DNA from 2 places in the Exiguobacterium sp. s36 genome. Region 2 is predicted to be linked to the other one. Evidence: riboswitches for the same ligand, from Rfam matches in the RefSeq annotation. Region 2 holds a riboswitch; the other holds the start of a gene.
The links. Region 2 has a riboswitch for FMN ahead of ribD (bifunctional diaminohydroxyphosphoribosylaminopyrimidine deaminase/5-amino-6-(5-phosphoribosylamino)uracil reductase RibD). Riboswitches for the same ligand answer to the same signal wherever they lie in the genome.
Positions count from the first base shown of each region.

Region 1 (7,301 bases), 210 kb from region 2:
GACCGTACTACCTGTCGCCGAGAACGAGGCGCGGTTATTGTTGATGTCCGTCGCCGCGACGGCGATGGCCGAGCTGTAACGGGCCGGGTAGTTGACGAGGTCGCCTGTACCGTCAGAGCGTCCGTTGTTACCGGCTGCCGCGACGACGAGGATACCCGCGTTATTGGCGCGATCGACGACCTGTTGGAGCGTCGTCGATGGACTTGTCGTCCCGAGACTCAAGTTGATGACGTCCATATCGTTCGTGATCGACCAGTCAATCCCGGCGATGATACTCGAGAGGCTACCACTACCGTCGGCTTCGAGTGCTTTAACGGCATAGATGCTCGCCTCATGGGCAATCCCGACCGTTCCGATGCTGTTGTTGCGGGCACCGATAATCCCGGCGACGTGCGTCCCGTGACCGTTGTCATCCGCGTATGAGCTCGTGACTGTACTGAACGAGGCACCACCAGAAATCGTCAAATCAGGGTGCGGCGAGATTCCGGTATCAACGACCGATACTTTCACGCCTTTCCCGGTGTAGCCACTCTGCCAAGCTGATGGAGCTTTCAACTTCGGAATGCCCCAGTCTTGCGTCTGATTTTCGATTTGTACCGTTTGATCGACTTCCACGTGGGCGACGTTCGGGTTGTTCTTCAAGCCATTCAAGGCAGCCTTCGGTACTTCGAGCGCTGCGGCCGGAAGGTTTTTGTACTGTTGGCGAACTTCCATGCCTTCAATCGAGAGCGGGATTTTCTTCGCCGATTCCTTGAAGACGACGATGACACGTTCTTTCTCTTTGTTCGGGGCGGCATCTACGCCTCCCGGAACGGTTGACAGGACGAGCAGTGAGGCGAGGACAGTGCTGCAAACTTTTTTCAACTTGTTTCCTCCTTTGGGGTATGTAGGCGAGGTGACGCGATGTCGAACTGCCGTGCCCATAGAGTAACAAGTTTTCCCATCGGGTAGAATATGTCAATGGAATTAAAAATCTGAATATTTAGATAAGGATACAGGGGATTCAGATACAAGACTTTTGACTCAAGGCGATGGCTGCAGAACGCCAAATCGAACACGTTACACAAAAAAACGGGCGACCATTATGGTCGACCCGTTCATGTTATTTAATGACTTTATGTTTCCAGAGAATCCCGGACTTGAGCAGGCGGGCGACTTTGCCGGTGAGCGACTGTTTGCCCATGAAGACGCCGAACCCGGCCTTCTTCCCAAGCGAGCCGAGTGTCCCTCGGAGTTTGATATCCGGCAAATCTGGATAACTGACACCTTTCCACTTACAGAGCAACACTTGGACAATCTGTTCGGCCTGCGCTTCCGCAAGTTGACCGGAAGGTGCATACGGAAGGCTGGCGTTGTCTCCGACGACGAAGATGTCCGGCTGTTCCGGGACGTAATGGTGCGGTGTCAATTTGACGCGCCCGCCGCCATCGAGTTCCCATCCTTGATTTCGGACGACGGCGACCGGTTGAATCCCAGCCGTCCAAACCGTCAAATCAGACGGGAAGTGTTGCTCGTGATTCCATAGGCCGTCGGCGTCGACCCGGACGATATTCGACTGGTTGATGACCTCGACGCCGTGCTCTTCGAACCAAGACTGGACATACATCGAGACACGGCTCGATAGGAACGATAAGACCGATGGGCCACGGTCGAACAAACGGACCGTCAAATCGGGACGGCTCTCGCGTAGCTCGCTGGCGAGTTCGACACCCGATAATCCAGCGCCGACGATTGAGACGATTGAACCGGGTGACAGACCGTTGATGGCTTGTTGGGTCTTACGTGATTCTTCTAACGTTTGGATGCTGTACGTGAACTCGGCTGCACCAGGCACATTGTGATACTTGTCCTCGCAACCGAGTCCGATGACGAGGTCGTCATACGGCACTTTTTCACCGCTCGCGAGCAAGACCATCTTGTCGCCGGTATCGATATCGGTGACTTGTCCGTATATGTAATCGATCTCTTCTGGAAAATCGATTCGGATATCACGATCCGATACGGTCCCCGCCGCAAGTGCATAATACTCTGTTTTTAACCCATGGTAAGGTAGACGATCGACGAGTGTGATCGATACATCCTTCAGCTGATGGCCGAGGACGCGTTCGATTACACGCATTCCCCCGTAACCGCCTCCCAAGACGACTAATTTGCGCATAAAAATCCCCCTTTGTTACACTTCAACTGTATCATGTTATAATACGCCGTAGAAGAACCATTTTCCTGTTTTGAGGGAAAGGGGAAGGGTGAATGACATGATGAATCCGATCATTGAGTTCTGCGCCTCCAATTTGGCGATGGGCTCACAAATCGCCCGGGCCAAACTAGAGTCCGATCCAGACCTAGACGTCGTTGAATACGGCTGTACAGGCTACTGTGGCGTCTGTTCGCTCGACTTGTTTTGCCTAGTCGACGGAGAGGTCGTGACGGGAGATACGCCAGAGCAACTCGTGACGAACGTATATGAAAAAATTGAAGAAATGGCTTGGTGAAAAAGTTTGAAGCAACTTCAAACTTTTTTTATTTTGACTGTTTTGACCCGTTGCATTTTTAAAAAGGGTCTGTTATATTCAAAGAGGTTCGAATGTAGGTTGTCTGACGTTTAACAACATAAAAAGAAAGCGTTTCAAACGGTAGGACACATCTCGATTCGGGTATATCACAATATCAGGTTTTCCCAATATGAAAGGAGCACAACACCAATGAATATCATGAGCGTGGTTGGTATTTTGGCACTAATTGGAATCGCTTACATCTTCTCAACCAACCGTAAAGCCATCAAATGGCGTACCGTGCTTGCCGCTTTCGCGGTACAGTTCACGTTCGCTTTCCTCGTCCTCTTCACATCAGTAGGACGCAGTGCGTTACAATGGATCTCAGGAGGCGTTCAAAACGTCTTGAACACGGCGAATGACGGAATCGCCTTCGTTTTCGGTACAGCTGTAGGAGGGGACAACTTCGTCTTCGCATTCCAAGTGTTGCCGATTATCATTTTTATGTCTTCTTTAATCGCTTTGCTTTACTACCTCGGTGTCATGCAATGGGTCATCCGAATTCTCGGTACAGCCCTTGCGAAAGCTCTCGGCACATCACGTAAAGAGTCGCTCTCAGCGACGGCAAACATCTTCGTCGGTCAAACGGAAGCACCGCTTGTCATCAAGCCTTACCTTCCAACGATGACACAATCGGAGCTCTTCGCCGTCATGGTCGGGGGACTCGCGTCGGTTGCCGGTTCGGTTCTCGCTGGATACGCTGCCCTTGGTGTACCGCTCGAGTACTTGCTCGCAGCGAGTTTCATGGCTGCACCTGCTGGTCTCTTGTTCGCGAAAATCATCGTTCCTGAAACAGAAGAGTATAATGATGACATCGAAATTGCTGAAGACGAAGAGGACAAAGCAGCGAACTTCGTCGATGCGGCCGCTCGTGGTGCCTCTGACGGTCTCTTCCTTGCCTTGAACGTCGGTGCGATGCTTCTCGCGTTCGTTTCATTGATTGCGCTCGTCAACTTGATTCTTGGTGGAATCGGCGGCTTGTTCGGTTTCGACAGCCTCTCACTCGAATTGATTCTTGGTTACGTGTTTGCACCACTCGCATTTGTCATCGGTGTACCGTGGGCTGATGCTGTTCAGTTCGGTAGCTTCCTCGGTCAAAAACTCGTCTTGAACGAATTCGTAGCGTTCTCAGAGTTCGCACCTGTAATTGGAACGGGTGAACTCTCAGCTCGTACGGAAGCGATGATTGCCTTCGCACTTTGTGGATTCGCCAACATCTCGTCACTCGCGATTCTTCTCGGTGGTCTCGGTGGAATGGCACCGAACCGTCGGAACGACATCGCACGTATGGGTGTCCTCGCGATTCTCGCAGGTACGCTTGCTAACTTGATGTCAGCCACGCTTGCTGGTCTGCTTCTCTAATCAAATACGATATACTCAGAGTGATCACTTCGGTGGTCACTCTTTTTTTGTAGATGAATGAATAGCAAAACCCGACCGTATCGGCGGTCGGGTTCTACAGTCCGTTACGAGTCACGTCCACTTCTTGAAGTTTCGGCCAAATGGCTTGCCAATTCTTATTTTGGATCCGCGCTTGATAAATGTGGTGATGCGGGGATCCGTCTGCAAATGCTGGGGTCGGTCGCAGCCTCAATTCGATGATGTCATCAACACCGTAAGGCGCGGCCACGATCAAGCATTCGTTTGAATCGAGGCTGACACCTATGGCTGTGACTGTCTCGGGAAAGTGGGCCAAGGCGTCGGTCGCAGACTTATAGGGTGGCAATTGATTGACGAGGTGCATGCGGGCTTGGTTTTTGACCGACCACGGGACAGTCGGTGACAGGGCGTGCAATTGTGCCTCATACTCTTTTTCGATTGCTTCGTCGTTGTGAGATGGGTCAAAGTAGATGACATCGACGTCCTCGGTCGCCGTCGGTGTTGGATAGCCGTGCACGTCATCCCAAATCTTCGACCGGACGTATCCGGCACAAATCCACCAGTCGGGTAGTTCGAGGGAAGCGACATCTTTCAGGAGACGCTTTAATTCTGAATCATTTTCTAAAAATTGAGTGACCTCTTCAATCGTGTTCAATCCATCTCCTCCAATCCTCTCCTAAGCATAACGTATCCAAATAAAAAGCACCTCGATCGAAATCGAGGTGCATGTCAGTTACGCTTGAAGTTGCATCCGCTGGCGTTCGATCCACGGCTTCAACTTGAGGAAGAGTGGGACGAACAAGGCGCTGATCAACAACGCTTTAATAAGGTTGAACGGCAAGATGCCATAGAGGACGAGGTCCGTTTTGACTGCCGGTTGCGCCATCTCGGTCATGCCGAAGAAGAACGCGTAGGCTGGTAAGATGAGCAAATAGTTCAAAATCGCCAAGCTGAGCGCCATCGTGATTGTGCCGGCCACGAGGCCTGAAGCGAGCGCTTTATTCGTTTTACGTTTATGGTAGAACCATGCGACCGGATACATGAAGGCGACACCTGCAAAGAAGTTTGCGACTTCACCGACCGGAACGCCGCCACCGTTAAAGACATAGTAGAGGACGTTTTTTAGAGCGACGACCACGACGCCTGCGAGTGGGGAGAAGACGATCCCGGCGACGAGCGCGGGAATGTCACTAAAGTCCACTTTTAGAAATGGTGGTAGGAAAGGCAGCGGGAAGTTAAAGAGCATGAGGACAAAAGAAATGGCCCCGAGCATCGATAGCGTCACCAGTGTTGTCAATCGTTTGTTGCGCGTTGTTTTCATCAAAATCTCTCCTTTTGTCGCTCCTTGATGAATGGCACCCGTCGCATAAAAAATCCCGATTGCATCATACAATCGGGAGAGGTTACGCGCATACGAAATAGATGTTTTCCGTCGCGGAAGAGACCACGTCAAAGAAAACATCCGGATATCGGTCGGATGCCGCCATCTTCTCCCATCCAGACTTTACTGTCGGCTTTCGAATCTCACGAAATCAGCAAGCAACGCCTTGCTCGCTCACGGGCTGAGAAGATCATGTCTTCAATACCGCCGGTCGGGAATTTCACCCTGCCCCGAAGATGGAACGATTTAATTTTTTTTGTTACAGTTTAGTTATACAAGATATTTCACAAAATCTCAAGTCAGTTGACTTGAAGTTAAGATAATGAAGGAGGAGTTCAGATGATTCATTTGACAGAGTCAGCTGCATTACAAGTCATCGATATGATGAAACAGACAGAACACCCCGAGAATCAGTACTTGCGCATCAAGGTCCAAGGCGGAGGCTGCACCGGTCTCTCGTACGGAATGGGATTTGATGAAGATAAAACGGATCGAGATATCCAATTCGACCATCACGGCGTCCGCGTCATCGTCGCCGAAGCCGACCATGGGGTCGTCGACGGGCTCGAAATCGACTATAAGCAGTCGATGCTCGGAGGCGGGTTCACGATTAAAAATCCGAACGCCATCGCCACGTGTGGATGTGGTTCGAGTTTCCGGACGGCGTCGAACGCCGGGACACCTGGAGATTGCTAAACGAAAGGCCAATCGTGTGGACGATTGGCCTTTTTCGATTCAGTCGGTTTCTTCCATCAAAATCAAGCGAATCACTTTGGATGTCGCATTCAATTCGATGTGATGTTGCCAAGGGCGGAACGCCGTGATTTTGCATGTGTCGGTCGTGATTTGGAACGAACAGACGCTCTCTTCCTCTTGGTCAAGCACTGAGTAGCGGCTGAAATCCGATAAACTCTGGTAGATGGCGTATTGTTTCGGTAACGCACACGTCCATCCTTTTTCTAACATGATTTGATGCATGGACCTCGCCTCTTTCTTCTATCATATATATAAGAATAACAAAAAAATTCAAGGATGTGGAAGATTAGTCGAGAGGAACCAAGGGAAAATGAAAAGAGATGTCATTTTTATGTAGGAGGGGTAGGGACGATGAAAAAAGTATTGATCTTCGGTGGGTCACGCTATTTTGGAAAACGGTTGGCGCTTCGGTTGGCGGAGGCCGGTGACGATGTGACGATTGTGACGCGTGGACAGCTCCAAGTGCCAGAGGCAGAGGGCATCCGTTCCATCAAAGGGGACCGGCAGTCGGTGGCGACGATGAAAGATTTATCGCGTGACCGTTACGACCTCGTCTATGACAATATTTGTTTCAATCCATATCAGGCAAAAATTGCATCGGACGCCTTCATGGACCAAGTCGGCAAGTATGTGCTCACGTCGACGATGTCGGTCTATGCACCGGGTGCCGATTTGAAAGAAAGTGACTTCAATCCGCTCCATCACGACTATCATCTCGAGTCGGAGCACGACTATGGTCAAGGAAAGCGGGAAGCCGAGTCCTACTTCTTCCATCGTGCCTCGTTCCCAGTCGCGACCGTCCGCTTGCCGATCGTCTTGGGCCCGGACGACTATACGGACCGTCTCAAGTTTTATATCGATGCTGTCCGTCGAGAAGAGCCGGTCGTACTGCATCATCCCGAAGCGAAGATGGGCTTTATCTCAAGTTTTGAGGCAGCGGCCTTTTTAGAATGGGTCGGTCGGGCCAACGTGACCGGTCCATTCAATGCGGCAAGCGAAGGAGTGATCTCGATGGGTGCACTGCTCGAGCGCATCGGGCATCACTTGAATAAACCGGTCCACATCATTAAAGACGGGGAGTCGTCGCCATACGATACGGACGTCGACTATTACATGTCGATTGCCGAGGCGAAAAAGGCCGGTTTCGTCTTTACCCAACTCGATGACTGGATCGACCGGGTCATTATGCAGACGATTCGCAAGTAAGGGTGGAATACAAGATGATTGTTTTA
Region 1 is NZ_JACSLW010000001.1:408,356-415,656, reverse strand. It holds gene KNP95_RS02095 (S8 family serine peptidase) at 1-864, opposite strand, end outside; gene KNP95_RS02090 (NAD(P)/FAD-dependent oxidoreductase) at 1,103-2,158, opposite strand; gene KNP95_RS02085 (YuzB family protein) at 2,256-2,492, shown strand; gene KNP95_RS02080 (NupC/NupG family nucleoside CNT transporter) at 2,703-3,914, shown strand; gene KNP95_RS02075 (nucleotidyltransferase family protein) at 4,009-4,587, opposite strand; gene KNP95_RS02070 (ECF transporter S component) at 4,666-5,253, opposite strand; FMN riboswitch at 5,414-5,555, opposite strand; gene KNP95_RS02065 (HesB/IscA family protein) at 5,653-6,009, shown strand; gene KNP95_RS02060 (hypothetical protein) at 6,049-6,291, opposite strand; gene KNP95_RS02055 (NAD-dependent epimerase/dehydratase family protein) at 6,421-7,275, shown strand; gene KNP95_RS02050 (GNAT family N-acetyltransferase) at 7,299-7,301, opposite strand, start outside.
Region 1: another riboswitch for FMN. It lies ahead of KNP95_RS02070 (ECF transporter S component); the one in region 2 lies ahead of ribD (bifunctional diaminohydroxyphosphoribosylaminopyrimidine deaminase/5-amino-6-(5-phosphoribosylamino)uracil reductase RibD).

Region 2 (7,301 bases):
CAATTGTAAACAAAAAGTTTTATCGTGGCTAATATGTAATAATCTGTACGAAAAAGTACCCAACTGGCCAATGGGGTCATCACCGTCGCACCAGTTGAGTACTCTTCTATAATAAATTTAATTTTCAGACTAATCAAATGAAAGTTTTGAAAATAACGATTTTTTTTTGAAAGGGTGGTCAGTGAAACGAACGGTCTGCTAAAATAATGGAATTGATGTAAATAAGAAAAGAGGATATTACGATATGACAATATGGTTATTTTATCTCCTACTCGGCTTGATTCAAGGGTTCACTGAGCCGATTCCAATCTCATCAAGCGGTCACTTGGTCATCTTCCAAGAGCTGTTTGATATCCAATTACCAGGTCTCTCATTCGAGATTTTCGTGAACTTTGCTTCACTGCTCGCTGTTTTGACGATTTATCGGCAGGACGTCGTCCGTCTCGTCGTCAGTCTGTGGACGTTCTTGTTTAAAAAGGACCGCAGTGACGAGACGATGGTCGACGTCAAGTTCATTGGTCTCTTGCTCGTCGCCACGGTCCCAGCCGGTGTGCTCGGCGTCCTGTTCGGCGATTGGATTGGCGAGAAGCTCAGCGGCGTCGCCACGGTCGGTTATACGCTTATCCTGACCGGGGTCGCGCTCTGGTTCATCCGGAATATGCGAGGGAATAAAGGAGACGGCGGCATCACGCTCCGCGACGCCATCTTGATCGGTCTCGCCCAAGCGGTCGCGCTCATCCCGGGCATCAGTCGTTCCGGGGCGACAATCGTCATGGCGATGTTGCTCGGCATCAAGCAAGAGTCGGCGCTTCGCTTCTCGTTCTTCCTTTTCATCCCGATCAGTCTCGGGGTGACGATTTTAGATGGACCGGAGTTGTTCACGAATCCAGAGACACGTGATTTGTTCGGACCGCTCATCTTGGCGTTCATCGCCTCGTATGCGCTCACGGCCATCTCGCTCAAATGGTTCCAACACATCATGGCGAAAGGCGAGCTCAAATACTTCTCGTTCTATTGCTGGATTGTCGGACTCCTCGTCGTTTTATTCTTGGCTTGATTTACAAGGCGCTGCTCATACGAGTGGCGCTTTTTTTGCGCATTTCGTTTTGCCATCCATTTATTTTTGCGCTAAAGTGGAAACGTACAAACAAATATTCCTTCGGGGTCGGGTGAAAGTCCCAACCGGCGGTGATGGGCGCGAGCCTTAAGTCCGTGACCCGGGCGCACGTGTGCGAACGGTGGATCTAGTGCGATTCTAGAGCCGACAGTATAGTCTGGATGGGAGAAGGAAACATGACAGGTCCATGCGACCTGTAGTTCGTCGTACGTTTTTCTGTAAAGAAAACGCTTATTTGGCTTGCCCAAATGACGATGAACGGCTCCCACCGAGACCTTGAGGATCATTCCTTGAGGTCTTTTTGTTTGTACGAAACAAGGAGGGAGATTATGCAACAGTACATGCAACAAGCCATCCAATTGGCCAAATCCGCCTCATCGACCGGCGTCAATCCGCGTGTCGGAGCCGTCATCGTCAAGGACGGTCGGGTCGTCGGGTTCGGCGCCCACTTGAAGGCGGGGGAAGCGCACGCTGAAGTGCACGCCATCCGCATGGCCGGGGCCGCCGCCTATGGCGCGACGATGTACGTCACGCTCGAACCGTGCTCACATCATGGCAAGACACCGCCGTGTGCCGATTTAGTCGTGGAGTCGGGCATCAAGCGGGTCGTCATCGCGATGAGCGATCCGAATCCGCTCGTGGCGGGACAGGGCATCGCTCGATTGAAAGCGGTCGGGATTGAAGTCGAGGTCGGACTGCTCGAGCGTGAGGCACGAGCGCTCAATGTGTCGTTCTTGCGTTCGCTCGAGACGAGACGGCCGTACGTCATCTTGAAGACCGCGACGAGTCTTGACGGCAAAGTCGCCCTCGATACTGGTGACAGCAAGTGGGTGACCGGGACAGAAGCGAGACGGGACGTCCATGAACTGCGGTCGACGGTCGATGCGATCTTGACCGGTGTCGGCACCGTGCTCGCCGATGATCCGGCCCTCACCGTCCGGCTCGACCGCGAGACGATGCAACCGCTCCGGGTCGTGCTCGATCGTGAGTTGCGCACGCCGCTCTCGAGTCAGCTCGTCCGGACGGCGAACGATGTGCCGGTATTGCTCTACACGACGTCCGACGATCGAGTGAAGCGGGACGCGTTCACACAACGCGGCGTTGAGCTCGCCGATTACACGTCGCTCGACGCTGTGATACAAGACGTCTACGCACGCGGCATCGGTCGCCTGCTCGTCGAAGCGGGACCGACGCTCGTCACCTCGCTCTTGGACGGACAGTTCGTCGACGAGTGGGTCATGTATCAGTCGCCACGCGTGTTCGGTGGCAAGGGCGGTTTCTACCGCTCGCATCATGACGGTCCGCTCGATGTGATCGAGCGGTATGACGTGCAATCGGTCGAGACGGTCGGCACCGACATCAAGCTCATCATGCGAAAGGAGGAGTCCGATGTTCACGGGAATCGTTGAAGAAATCGGCAGTGTGAAAGCAGTGAAACGGAACGGGCCATCCCTCCGGCTCACGCTTGCCGGGAAGGTCGTGCTTGAGGATGTGAAACTCGGTGACAGCATCTCTGTCAACGGTATCTGTCTCACGGTGACGACGTTCGACCGTGACAGTTTCTCGGTCGACGTCATGCCGGAGACGCTCAAGGCGTCGAGTCTCGACGGGGTCCGCCCCGGCACGAGCGTCAACTTGGAGCGGGCCATGCCCGCGAACGGACGCTTCGGCGGTCACTTCGTCTCGGGTCACGTCGACGGCGTCGGGCGCATCGTCAAAAAACGGTCGCTCGCGAACGCCGTCTATGTCGACATCAGCTGTGAGCCATCGCTCCTCCGCTATATCGTCCCGAAAGGTTCGATTTCGGTCGACGGGACGAGCTTGACGGTGTTTGACGTGACGGAACGCGGATTCACGTTGTCGCTCATCCCGCACACGTACAGTGAGACGGTGCTCGGGATGAAGCAGGCCGGGGACGCGGTCAATTTGGAATGTGACATGTTGGCTAAATATATGGAAAAACTCGTAAGTCAAAAACCGGTGACGCTCGAATCATTGGCGTCGCAAGGGTATGGAAAGGCGGGATGGTAATGTTCCACTCGATTAAAGAAGCAGTCGAAGACTTGAAGATGGGACGACCGATCATCGTTGTCGACGATGAGGACCGGGAGAACGAAGGGGACTTCGTCGTCCTCGCGGACAAGATGACAGCGGAGACGATGAACTTCCTCATCACGGAAGGGAAAGGGCTCGTCTGTGCCTCCCTCGCCGAAGAAGTGGCCGTCCGCCTCGATTTGCAGCCGATGGTCGCGAACAGCACCGATCCGCACGGGACGGCGTTCACGGTCAGTGTCGACCACGTCGATTCGACGACGGGCATCTCGGCGAGCGAACGGGCCCATACGGTGCGCGAACTCGCGAACATCAACGCCCGCCCGGCCGATTTCCAACGTCCGGGACATATCTTCCCGCTTATCGCGAAAAAAGGTGGCGTCTCGGTCCGACGCGGACATACGGAGGCGTCGGTCGATTTGGCGCGCCTCGCCGGAAGTGAACCGGTCGCCGTCATCTGTGAGATCATCCGCCCAGACGGCGAGATGGCCCGAGTGCCGGACCTTGAACGCGTCGCGGAAGCGCACGATTTAAAATTCATCACGATTGAGGCGCTCGTCCGCTATATGGAGACGGACCTCGTCGAACGGGAGGCGGACGTCTCGCTCCCCTCGGTAAAAGGGGACTTTCGATTGATCGGCTATCGGAACGTCCTCGACCGGGAAGAACACGTCGCGCTCGTCAAAGGTGAGCTCGAACATGCGCCGCTCGTCCGGATCCATTCCGAGTGTCTGACCGGCGACGTCTTCGGCTCGTATCGTTGCGATTGCGGGCCACAGCTCGATACCGCGATGGCGAAAGTGGAAGCCGAAGGCGGTGTCATCTTGTATATGCGTCAAGAAGGGCGCGGCATCGGTCTGCTCAACAAGTTGAAGGCGTACGAACTGCAAGAACAAGGGCTTGATACGGTCGAGGCGAACGTGGCGCTCGGACTTCATGCCGATTTGCGCGATTACCGGGTCAGCGCGGCCATGCTTCGTGACCTCGGCGTCACGAACGTCCGGCTCATGACGAATAACCCGGAAAAAGTCGATGCCTTGGAAGCGTGCGGCATCACCGTCATCGAACGTGTCCCAATTCTCGTCGGCGCCCATGCGGCGAACGAGAAGTACCGAATGACGAAACAACAAAAAATGAACCACTTTGGAGGAGAAAAATCATGATGCATACATTTGAAGGAAACTTGGTTGGAAAAGGCTTGAAAGTCGGAATCGTCGTCGGACGGTTCAACGATCTCATCACGATGCGCTTGCTAGATGGGGCGAAAGATGCGTTAAAGCGCCACGGCGTCGAACAAGACGACGTCGAAATCGCGTTCGTCCCTGGAGCGTTCGAACTCCCACTTGTCGCGAAGAAGATGGCGATGAGCAAGAAATATGATGCCGTCATCACACTCGGTGCCGTCATCCGTGGGGCGACACCACACTTCGACTACGTCTGTAATGAGGCGGCGAAAGGCATCGCCCAGGCGAGTTATCAGTCAGAAGTACCGGTCATTTTCGGCGTCTTGACGACAGAGACGATTGAGCAAGCAATCGAGCGAGCTGGAACGAAAGCCGGGAACAAAGGGTGGGAAGCGGCAACATCGGCCATCGAGATGGCGAACTTGATGCGCGCGTTTTAATTGGACGGGGAGAGCGAACCAGCTCTCCTCTTTTTTTGTCGTTAGCGACGCATGCGTCCCGGGAAAAGGATAGGGTGGAAGGAGACGATGGTGATGTGGGAATGGGTGGCTCAACTGAGCCCAGCCATGCAGGCGTTGCTCGTGACGATGTTCACGTGGGGGATGACCGCGCTCGGGGCGGCCATCGTCTTCATGACGAAGTCGATTAACGAGCGGTTGATGGACAGCATGCTCGGGTTTGCCGGCGGTGTCATGATTGCGGCCAGTTTTTGGTCACTCCTCGCCCCGGCCATCGAAATGGCGGAACAAGACGCGATGCCGGCTTGGTTTCCGGCCACCGTCGGTTTTTTAGCGGGCGGTCTGTTTTTGGCGGTCGTCGACAAATTGATTCCGCACGTGCATCCGACGTCTTCCCTCAAAGAAATGGAAGGTTTCCGTCCGCAGAAACGGAAGCGTAGCACGTTGCTCGTCTTGGCGATCACGCTGCATAACATCCCGGAAGGACTGGCCGTCGGCGTCGCCTTCGGGGCGGTCGCGGCCGATTTCCCGTCCGCCTCGCTAACGGGTGCCATCGCCTTGGCCATCGGCATCGGCATTCAAAACTTTCCGGAAGGTGCCGCCGTATCGCTCCCGCTCAGACGGGACGGGCTCTCCCGGCGCAGAAGTTTTTTCTACGGTCAGTTATCGGGCATGGTCGAACCGGCGGCCGCACTGGTCGGCGTTTGGGCCGTGCTCGTCATGGAGCCGCTCTTACCGTTCGCGCTCAGCTTTGCCGCCGGGGCGATGATTTTTGTCGTCGTCGAAGAAGTGATCCCGGGGTCGCAAGAGAATGGGCATAAAGATATGGCGTCGATGGCGTTGATGCTCGGCTTCACGATTATGATGATTTTGGACGTGGCGTTAGGATAAGCCACAGAAAAGGAGCGGTGACATGTGCGTCATCGCTCCTTCTTTCAGATCAACGCCAAAACGACGTGTGACCGGCCTTATCTTCGATATTGAACGCGATGATGTCACGAAGCAAATCGTAGTCGACGGCTTGGGTCCACTTGATGCGGAACAGCTGCTTCGTCTGCGTATAGCCCGCCTCCCGGATTCGCATCTGGAACACCTCGAGCGGGACGGCCTCCGGCGCGACGGCAAAGTGTGCTTTGGCCACACTGAAGGCGATGATGAACGTCCCGTGATCGGTGAACATCGGCTGATTCCAGGCGATGCGCTCCTCGAGGTGCGGGAATGTCTCCCGGACCCAAACGAATATGTCGTCCAGTTTGGCACGATGTTCCGGGTCGTCAATCGTTGCTAAAAAATCGTCAAACGTCTCCATGAGAATCCTCCTTTGGTGAAAGAAAGCCCGACTCAGATGAGCCGGGCTGATGGATTAAAACGTCTCAGACGTCGTTTTTGCTTGCATGTGGAGCTGGATGTAATCCGGTCCGCCTGCTTTCGAGTCTGTACCTGACATGTTGAACCCGCCGAACGGCTGATAGCCGACGATGGCGCCTGTGCAACCACGGTTAAAATACAAGTTCCCGACGTGGAAGTTCTGACGCGCGTACTCTTGGTTCGAGCGGTCACGCGTGAGGACGGCACCCGTCAAGCCGTATTCCGTGTTGTTGGCGATGTCGATCGCTTCTTTGAAGTCTTTCGCTTTCGTGAAGGCGACGATCGGTCCAAAGATTTCTTCTTGCATGAGACGTGCTTTCGGCGCGACGTCAGCGACGACCGTCGGCTCGATGAAGTAGCCTGTCGAGTCGTCGGCTTTACCACCGGCGACGATTTTGCCTTCTTCTTTGGCGACGTCGAAGTATGATGTGATCTTTTTGAACGCGGCCGCATCGATGACCGGTCCCATGAAGTGTTCGTTTTGCTCCGTGTTGCCGACCGAGAGTTCGTTCGTCAATTCGACGACGCGGTCAAGTACTGTGTCATACACGCTGTCGACGATGACGGCGCGCGAACAAGCCGAACATTTTTGACCAGAGAAGCCGAACGCCGATTTGACGATTGACTGGGCCGCGAGTTCGAGATCCGCTGATTCGTCGACGACGATTGTATCTTTTCCGCCCATCTCTGCGATGACGCGTTTGAGCCAGATTTGGCCGTCGTTCAATTTCGACGCACGCTCGTTGATGCGCAAGCCGACATCACGTGAACCTGTGAAGCTGATGAAGCGTGTCTTCGGATGGTCGACGAGATAGTCACCGACTTCTGCGCCTGGTCCTGGGATGAAGTTGAGGACGCCTTTCGGAAGGCCTGCTTCTTCCATGACCTCGACGAATTTCGCAGCGACGATCGGTGTCGTCGATGCTGGTTTCAAGAGGATCGTGTTACCAGCAACGATAGCCGCGACGGCCGTCCCTGCCATGATCGCGAACGGGAAGTTCCAAGGGCTGATGACGATCCCGACCCCGAGTGGGATGTAGTCATAGCGGTTGTATTCGCCCGGACGGCTCTCGACTTTTTTACCTGGTTTGAGCTCGAGCATTTGACGTGCATAGTATTCCA
Region 2 is NZ_JACSLW010000001.1:622,632-629,932, reverse strand. It holds gene KNP95_RS03200 (undecaprenyl-diphosphate phosphatase) at 245-1,057, shown strand; FMN riboswitch at 1,152-1,294, shown strand; gene ribD (bifunctional diaminohydroxyphosphoribosylaminopyrimidine deaminase/5-amino-6-(5-phosphoribosylamino)uracil reductase RibD) at 1,447-2,526, shown strand; gene ribE (riboflavin synthase) at 2,507-3,148, shown strand; gene ribB (3,4-dihydroxy-2-butanone-4-phosphate synthase) at 3,148-4,332, shown strand; gene ribH (6,7-dimethyl-8-ribityllumazine synthase) at 4,329-4,793, shown strand; gene KNP95_RS03175 (ZIP family metal transporter) at 4,887-5,702, shown strand; gene KNP95_RS03170 (iron chaperone) at 5,752-6,120, opposite strand; gene pruA (L-glutamate gamma-semialdehyde dehydrogenase) at 6,175-7,301, opposite strand, start outside.